One region of the Aliihoeflea sp. PC F10.4 genome, then DNA from elsewhere that is predicted to be linked to it. Evidence: riboswitches for the same ligand, from Rfam matches in the RefSeq annotation. Region 1 holds a riboswitch; the other holds the start of a gene.
What was found. Region 1 has a riboswitch for S-adenosylmethionine ahead of ACX82Z_RS13245 (O-succinylhomoserine sulfhydrylase). Riboswitches for the same ligand answer to the same signal wherever they lie in the genome.
Positions count from the first base shown of each region.

Region 2: linked by a shared signal. The riboswitch ahead of ACX82Z_RS21590 (homoserine O-succinyltransferase) and the one ahead of ACX82Z_RS13245 (O-succinylhomoserine sulfhydrylase) in region 1 are both predicted to bind S-adenosylmethionine.

Region 1 covers NZ_JBTSWH010000001.1:2,621,253-2,625,659, forward strand. Annotated here, with positions in the region: gene ACX82Z_RS13225 (ion transporter) at 1-161, shown strand, start outside; gene ACX82Z_RS13230 (TM2 domain-containing protein) at 169-534, opposite strand; gene ACX82Z_RS13235 (TM2 domain-containing protein) at 551-928, opposite strand; gene ACX82Z_RS13240 (2'-deoxycytidine 5'-triphosphate deaminase) at 925-2,022, opposite strand; SAM riboswitch at 2,095-2,171, shown strand; gene ACX82Z_RS13245 (O-succinylhomoserine sulfhydrylase) at 2,231-3,421, shown strand; gene apaG (Co2+/Mg2+ efflux protein ApaG) at 3,511-3,903, shown strand; gene ACX82Z_RS13255 (hypothetical protein) at 3,896-4,168, opposite strand.
Region 2 covers NZ_JBTSWH010000001.1:4,295,677-4,300,083, forward strand. Annotated here, with positions in the region: gene ACX82Z_RS21580 (L,D-transpeptidase family protein) at 1-844, shown strand, start outside; gene ACX82Z_RS21585 (sulfurtransferase TusA family protein) at 852-1,088, shown strand; gene ACX82Z_RS21590 (homoserine O-succinyltransferase) at 1,132-2,064, opposite strand; SAM riboswitch at 2,117-2,194, opposite strand; gene hisC (histidinol-phosphate transaminase) at 2,280-3,377, shown strand; gene ACX82Z_RS21600 (prephenate/arogenate dehydrogenase family protein) at 3,379-4,311, shown strand; gene ACX82Z_RS21605 (DUF2125 domain-containing protein) at 4,308-4,407, opposite strand, start outside.

The DNA of each region.
Region 1 (4,407 bases):
TGAACCTGTTCATCGGTATCATCGTCTCGGCCATGCAGGACGAGCATGAATCGACCGCATCCGAAGAGCGCTCTCAGATGAAGAACGAACAGGATTTGATCCTGCAGGAAGTGCGCGCGCTGCGTGAGGAAGTCCGAGGATTGAGAAACCCACGCGGCTGAAAAAGCTTCAGCCGCGCATCTCCTCGACCTGTGCGTCGATATCGGCGGCGATCGTCGCGTTGCGCGCCCGCGTCAGGCCCGGAATGAGGAACAGGTCGACGATCAGCCAGACAACCAGCACAATGCCGGCAGCATCCGAAACCAGAGGAACGGCGAGGCCGGAAAAAACATAGACGACGGCAAGTGCAAGTTGCGCGCAGGCCGAGCGGTAATAAAGCAGATAGAAACGGTGGGCACCGAACGCCCCGAAGCCGACGAGATGCAGGACATAGGCGATCCACATCTTCTTGTAGGCGTGCCGATAAACCGCGTTGTCCGGCAGGCTGTCCAACCGCATTTCGGCTTTTCGTTCGACTGTCGGAACACGTGCCATGGCGATAGCCTCTCCTTCAGCTTGAAGACATTGAAGCCGCTGGACGAACGGGCGGCAGGCTGCGCGTGATTTCTGCGGCGATCGCCTCGTTTCGCCAGCGCGTCAGCCAAGGCAGCATGAAAAGATCGACGAACACCCAACCCAGTATCGCGAAGAATGCGATATTGCCCGGCCCGAAACCGCTGAACGCTAAAACCATCGCAAGAACGAAGAGCGCCAGTTGGACAGCGGCCGTGCGCCGGTAGCCGAGATAAAAGCGATGCAGGCCGACGCCGCTCGCCACCAAAAGAAAAAGATAGGCGAGCCAGATGGATTTGTAGGCGCGACGATAAAGAGGCCCTTGCGGTAGCGTCCCGGCGCTCTGTCGCGTTTCCGACTGCTGCGCTTCGCTCATGGCGAACGGAAATGCTTCGACAGTTTCAGGCCCTGCGCCTGATAGTTCGATTTGAGGTCCGCGCCGTAAAGAGCGTCCGGCCTCTCAAGCATGTGCTCATAGACGAGACGGCCGACCGTCTGGCCGTGCTCGAGGATGAACGGCACTTCATGGCTGCGCACTTCCAGCACGGCGCGGCTGCCCGTGCCGCCGGCGGCCGAATGGCCGAAGCCGGGATCGAAGAACCCCGCATAGTGGACGCGAAACTCGCCGACCAGCGGGTCGAAGGGCGTCATCTCCGCAGCATGGTTCGGCGGCACATGCACCGCCTCGCGGCTGACGAGAATGTAAAACTCGTCGGGATCGAGGATCAGTTCCTTCGCGCCGCGATCGTGGATCGGCTCCCAGAAATCGAAGACGTCCTGCGCCGCGCGCTTGTCGACGTCGACCACGGAGGTGTGATGCTTGCCGCGATAGCCGATAAGGCCGTCGGCATCGCCTGTCAGGTCGATGGAAAGCGCGATGCCGCCGCCCGAAATGTCAGGCGTTTCGGACGCGACCAGCGTTTCGGCCTCGTGGAGTGCATGGAGTGCCTCGCCGTCCAGCAACGCATTGCCGATGCGAAAGCGGATCTGCGACAGGCGCGAGCCGGTGCGAACGACGATCGGGAAGGTGCGCGGGCTGATCTCGATGAAGAGCGGGCCGTTGTAGCCGGCAGGAATCTTGTCGAACTCGACGCCGTGGTCGGTCATCACGCGCGTGAAGATATCGAGCCGGCCGGTCGAGCTTTTGGGATTTGCCGAAGCCGCGACCTCGGGCGGCAGCGCCAGTGTCTCGAGAATCGGGACGATGTAGACGCACCCTGTTTCCAGAACCGCTCCGGCGGTCAGGTCGAATTCGTGCAGTTTGAGACGTTCCAGCTTGTCCGAAACGCGACTGCCTGCGCCCGGCAGGAAGCTCGCGCGGACACGGTAAGCTTTTGCGCCGAGCCGCAGGTCGAGGCTGGCAGGCTGGATCTGGTCGCCGTCCAGCGCACGGTCGCAGGCAAGCGCGCCCGCGTCGAACAATTCCCTGATCTGCCTGTCCGGCAAAATTCCCGTCTGGCGCACGCCCATCCCCATCGTCAAAATCGAGCGAGGTTTAAACGGCTGGCGAATTGACGCAAGGCGAGAAAGCCGGTAGACGGCCTTTTATCCCGTGGTGATTTGCCGGTCGGCTTGCAGCCACGTAAAACAAGTCGCTAAAGGACCGTAGCCCGGCAAGGGCATCATGGACCCGGCGCGACTTTTCGCGACCGGTTTTTTTGTGTCTGGATGAAGCGTGATGTCGAAATCGAACGAAACGAACTGGAAGCCCGCCACTCAACTCGTCCATGGCGGAACGATGCGCTCGCAATTCGGCGAGACGTCCGAAGCGATCTATCTGACGCAGGGCTTCCTTTATGACAGCGCCGAGGCCGCCGAAGCGCGCTTCAAGGGCGAGGAACCCGGCTTCATCTATTCGCGCTACGCCAATCCGACCGTCGAGATGTTCGAAAAGCGCATGTGCATGCTGGAGGGCGCGGAAGACGCGCGCGCCACGGCGTCCGGCATGGCCGCCATCGCTGCGGCGCTTTTGTGCTCGGTCAAGGCGGGCGACCATGTCGTCGCGGCCCGCGCCTTGTTCGGCTCGTGCCGCTACATCGTGGAAAAGCTGATGCCGCAATACGGCATCGAATCCACGCTCGTCGACGGGCGCGACCTGAAGGCATGGGAAGAGGCCGTGCGGCCGAACACCAAGCTGTTTTTCCTCGAAAGCCCGACCAATCCGACGCTGGAAGTGGTCGACATTGCCACCGTCGCGAAGATTGCCGACGCTGCCGGCGCGCGGCTCGTGGTGGACAATGTCTTCGCGACCCCGCTGCAGCAAAAGCCGCTGGAACTCGGCGCGCATGTCGTCGTCTATTCGGCGACCAAGCATATCGACGGTCAGGGGCGGTGCCTCGGCGGTATCATCCTGTCCGACAAGGAATGGATCGACGCCAATCTGCACGATTATTTCCGCCATACCGGACCCAGCCTGTCGCCGTTCAACGCATGGACGCTCCTGAAGGGGCTGGAGACGCTGCCGATCCGCGTGAAGCAGCAGACGGAGACCGCCGCCCGCATCGCCGATCATCTGGCGAACCACCCGAAGATCGAGCGTGTGATCTATCCCGGTCGGAAGGATCATCCGCAGGCCGAGATCATCGCGCGACAGATGAAGGGCGGCTCGACGCTGGTCTGTTTCGATGTGACAGGCGGCAAGGCCGGCGCGTTCGGTTTCCAGAATGCGCTGAAGCTCGTCGGGATTTCGAACAATCTTGGCGACGCAAAGAGCCTGATCACGCACCCGACGACGACCACGCACAAGAACCTGACAGAGGACGCGCGCGCCGATCTCGGCATCCACCCGTCGACCGTGCGGCTATCGCTGGGTCTTGAAGACGCCGATGACATCATCGCCGATCTCGATCAGGCGCTGGAGCGCATCTGAAGCAGATCACAATCGCGCCAGAACAGGGCCAGCGCCGGTGGCAACATCGGCGCTGGCCGCTATGTATCGCGGCGAAAGGCACAGGGCAGATGTACCGCGCAACCACCAAAAGCATAGAAGTCACCGTCGAGCCGTTCTATCTGGAAGAGCGTTCGGAACCGGAGGAGCAGCGCTATTTCTGGGCCTATCGCGTCACCATCGCCAATCGCGGTGACATCGGCGTCAAGCTGGTTTCGCGTCACTGGCGCATCACCGACGCAACCGGCCATCTCGAAGAGGTGCGTGGTGCTGGCGTCGTTGGCGAACAGCCCGAACTCGAACCGGGCGACAGTTTCCAATATACGTCCGGCTGCCCGCTCACGACGCCGTCCGGCTTCATGGAGGGCGACTATACGATGCGCGGCGAAACCGGTCAGGAGTTCGAGGTCGTCATCCCGCCATTCTCGCTCGACCTGCCTGGCATACACCGCTCGGTCAACTGAGCTCGCCTTCACCTGACACCGGGAAAAGCTCCCGATCCACGAGTGCGCGTCCGAAGCGGTACATGATGTCTGCCGCTAACGGGCGGTTCTCGCCAAGATGACGATTGTAGGACATTCCGGCAGCGAAGTTCATGCGCTGCGCGGCTTCCGGGTCGAGTTGGTGAATGGCCTGCGCCAGGAGAACGGCGATATCGCAGACGGCCTGCGCAATTTCTTCCTCCTGGCCGGCGGAAGGAGGGGTCATCGCGGTTCCGATCGGCTTCATGGCAGGTCATCTTGCCATGGCGACGGTTTCGGCTTTGCTAACTGCCGAAAGGTCCCGAAGCCCCGTTAGAGCAATTCGGATTCGACCACTCGTCGCAAGGCGAGCCTGCGCGGTCATCACGACCGACCGTGTCGGAGGTGACCAGTTCCGCGAAACCCACCGCGAAGCCCGCAACCACGAGCCAGATAATCGCCAGTCTTATAAGCATATCTCATCCGGTAGCGTTGCCCCCCGCTTGC
Region 2 (4,407 bases), 1.7 Mb from region 1:
CCCGAATTCGAGCCATCATCTGTCGTTCAATATCGGCTTTCCGAACGCCTATGACCGCGCCCATGGTCGCACCGGCCAGCATCTGATGGTGCATGGCGGCTGTTCCTCGTCGGGCTGCTATTCGATGACGGACGAGGGCGTCGAGCAGATTTACGCTTTCGCGCGCGATGCCTTCAAGGGCGGACAGCAGGCGTTCCAGCTTCAGGCGTTTCCCTTCCGCATGACCGCGCAGAACATGGCGCGCTACAAGAGCGATGCGAACTACGCGTATTGGACCATGCTCAAGGAAGGTTACGACCACTTCGAGATCACCAAAGTGCCGCCGAAAGTTGATGTGTGCGAGCGTCGCTACGTCTTCAACCAGTTTACCGCCGACGGGCGATCCTTCTCGCCGACCGGGGCATGCCCGGCAGCCACGCAGCCCGAAGCTTTGCAAACGGCCTACAAGACCTACCAGTCGACGTTCGATGCCGCTTTCACCTCGGCGCTCTCCTCGGCCTCCAAGCCAGCCGCCTCGATTGGCGGCGTCAAGGAGGCCGCTCTCGTCGCCGACTGGTCGCGCAAGCGGGCACGCGGCGAACGCGTCAGCCGCGAACCGCCGAATTTCGAGCAGTCCGGCGTCATGGTTTCCACGCGTGCGCCGAGTGAGCGCCCTGCGGTGACGACGGCGTCCGTTACGCGTCCGGCACAGCCGGCAGCACCGGCCGCCGCGCCACAGCCAGCCGCTGCTCCGCAACCTGCAGAGACGGCCGCGGAAGCGGTCGAGGCCGCAGCGCCGGTCATCGCGCAGCCGGCCGAACAGCCTTCGCGCCTTGGCCGCCTCATGAGCCTTTTCGGCAACTGAGGCCTGCTTGAGTGAAATCTACGACCTTCGGGGGCTGAACTGCCCCCTTCCGGTGCTAAAGACGCGCAAGCGTCTTCAGGCGATGAAGCCGGGCGACACGCTGACCATCGAGACGACGGACCCGCTGGCGAGCGTCGACGTTCCGGCGTTTTGTGCGGAAGACGGTCACCGCCTCGTGTCGAGCGAGGCTGTCGAAGGCGGGCATCGGTTCGTCATCGAAAAGCTCAGCCGACCGGCGTCGTGACGACTGCATCCTTCATGGCCGTGCGCGACAGGCGAACTTCAGCCTACCGCGCGGGCGGGTTCTTGCCGATATCTTCGAGCTGGTAGGCGGTGGTCTGGTAGACCTGGTTGATCCAGTTGCCGAACAGAAGATGGGCGTGCGAGCGCCAGCGGTTGAGAGGCGCGCGCGCAGGGTCGTCGTCAGGATAATAGGCGTGCGGTAATTGCGTCTTCACGCCGGCGGCGACGTCGCGGTCGTATTCTTCCTTGAGCGACGTGGAATCATATTCGATGTGGTTGAACATATAGAGCCGGTTGCCGGTCTTTTCCGCCAGCATGCAAGGCCCGGTCGCATCCGATTCCATGAGAAGTTCAAGACCGGAATCTGGCCGGATATCGGCCGAGCGCACCTCCGTCCAGCGTGATACCGGCACGGCGAAATCGTCAGAAACGCCCGTGAGATAAGGCGATGCCGGGGCGTTGTTGCGATGGCGGAAGACGCCGAACGCCTTTTCGTCGAGCGGATATTTGGGGAGTTGGTGAAAATGCCAGGCGGCAGCCATCGCGCCCCAGCAGACGAAGAACGGCGAATGAACGTTGGTCGTCGTCCAGTCGAGAATTTGTGTCAGTTCCTGCCAGTAGCCGACCTCCTCGAAGGGCAGCAACTCTATCGGCGCGCCTGTGATGATGAAGCCGTCGAACTGCCGCTCACGCACCTCTTCCCATGTCTGGTAGAAGGAAATCAGGTGGTCTTCGGACGTGTTCCGGGCCTTGTGATTGCCGATGCGCACCAGCGTCAATTCGATCTGGAGCGGCGTCGCGCCGATCAGTCGCGCGAACTGCGTTTCGGTTCGGATCTTGTTCGGCATCAAATTGAGAAGGCCGATCTGCAACGGTCGGATATCCTGCCGGAGCGCCGTCTGCTCGTCCATTACCGATACGCCCTCGCGCACGAGGATGTCGCGGGCAGGAAGCTGGTCGGGAATCTTGATCGGCATGGCGCACTCCAGAACGAAAAAGACCGGCGGCGAAATCGCGGCCGGCCCCAACGGACTATTGCGAGCGGCCCTTTAGCTACTTGTTTAACGTGGCTGCAAGCCGACCGGCCAAATCACCACGGATCTTCAGCGAAGCTTTTAGGCACGCGCGCCCTTTGCGTCAATCGCAAAGCTTGGTAGAGGAAAGCCGCCTTCCCAAACGTGGACAATCGACCATGACCGACACGCTTCGCCCGCAGCCCCGCCCCGGTGTGATGGATATCGCCGCCTATGTGCCGGGCAAGCATGGCGATGCGTCGAAGGGCAAGATCCACAAGCTGTCGTCCAACGAAACGCCGCTCGGCGCTTCGCCCGACGCGCTCGACGCGGCGGCGCAGATGTTGTCGCAAGCCGAACTTTACCCGGACGGCTCGGCCAGCGAATTGCGAAACGCCATTGCCGAGGTACATGGCCTCAACCCGCAGAACATTTTGTGCTCCAACGGGTCCGACGAACTGCTCGGCCTTCTGGCGCAGACCTATCTGACGGCCGGCGACGAGGGCATTTTCACCGAGCACGGTTTCCTCGTCTACCGCATCCAGATCCTGGCGTCCGGCGGCGTGCCGGTGGTGGTGAAGGAAAAGGACGAGCGCGCCGACGTCGACGCGATTCTCGCCGCCGTCACCCCTCGCACGAGGATCGTGTTCCTCGCCAATCCGAACAATCCGACCGGCACCTATCTGCCCTTCGAAGAAGTGCGCCGCCTGCATTCCGAACTGCCGAAGAACGTGCTTCTGGTGCTCGACGCGGCCTATGCCGAATATGTTCGCCGCAACGACTATGAATCCGGTGTGGAACTGGTCGCCGCCTCGCAGAACGTCGTCATGACGCGCACCTTTTCCAAGATTCACGGCCTTGCTGCGCTTCGCATCGGCTGGATGTATGCGCCTGCGGCGATCATCGATGCGGTCAATCGCGTGCGTGGTCCCTTCAACGTCAACGCGCTCGCCATCGCGGCCGGCGCAGCGGCGATCCGCGACCGCAACCACGTTGAGGAAGCCGTCGCCTATAACGAGGCATGGCTGCCCTGGGTCGCCGACGAACTGACGAAGATCGGCCTGCGGGTCACACCCAGCGTCGGCAATTTCGTGCTGATCCATTTCCCTGAAAACGGCCGTTCGGCTGACGCAGCAGATCAGTATCTGACCGAGCGCGGCTACATCTTGCGCCGGGTAACCGGCTACGGCTTTCCGAACGCGCTGCGCATGACGATCGGCTCCGAAGAGGCCAATCGCGGCGTGGTCGCCGCCCTGACCGAATTCATGAAGACCTGACGTGACCAAACCGCATTTCGACCGTATCACGCTTATCGGCATCGGCCTCATCGGCTCGTCGCTGGCGCGGATCATTCGTCGCGAGGGGCTCGCAGGCCATCTCGTCATCTCCACGCGCAGCGCCGAGACGCTGAAACGCGCCGAGGAACTCGAACTTGGCGACAGCTACGTGGCGGACGCCGCCGAGGCAGTGAAGAACGCCGATCTGGTCATCGTTTCGGTGCCGGTCGGTGCGTCCGAAGCGGTTGCACTGACGATCAGGGATACGCTGAAGCCCGGAGCGATCGTCACCGATGTCGGCTCGACCAAGGCGTCGGTGATCGCCCAGATGGCGCCGCACATTCCCGCCGGCGTCCATTTCATCCCTGGCCATCCGCTGGCCGGAACCGAAAAGTCCGGCCCCGACGCCGGCTTTGCCGAGCTTTTCGCCAATCGCTGGTGCATCCTGACGCCGCTCGAGGGCAACGATCCCGCCGAAGTGGAAAAGCTTGCCGATTTCTGGCGGGCCTGCGGCTCGAACATCGACACGATGGACCCGCAGCATCACGACATGGTTCTGGCCATTGTCTCCCATCTTCCGCACATCATCGCCTACAACATCGTCGGGACGGCGGACGATCTGGAATCGGTGACCGAAAGCGAAGTGATCAAATATTCGGCGTCCGGTTTTCGCGATTTCACGCGTCTGGCGGCATCCGATCCGACCATGTGGCGGGATGTGTGCCTGCACAACAAGGACGCGATCCTCGAAATGCTTGCGCGGTTTTCCGAGGACCTCGCCTCGCTCCAGCGGGCGATCCGCTGGGGTGACGGCGACAAGCTGTTCGATCTGTTCACCCGCACGCGGCATATCCGCCGCTCGATCATCGATGCGGGCCAGGAGATCGACGCGCCCGATTTCGGCCGTCAGGTCGCAAAGCCCAAAGGCGACTAGAGCGGCGGGATATTTCCGAGACGGAAGAAGCCGATCGAGACGGTGCCCTTGTCGATACGCACCGGCAAAGATGGCGTGTCGCCGAGCGCGGCAACG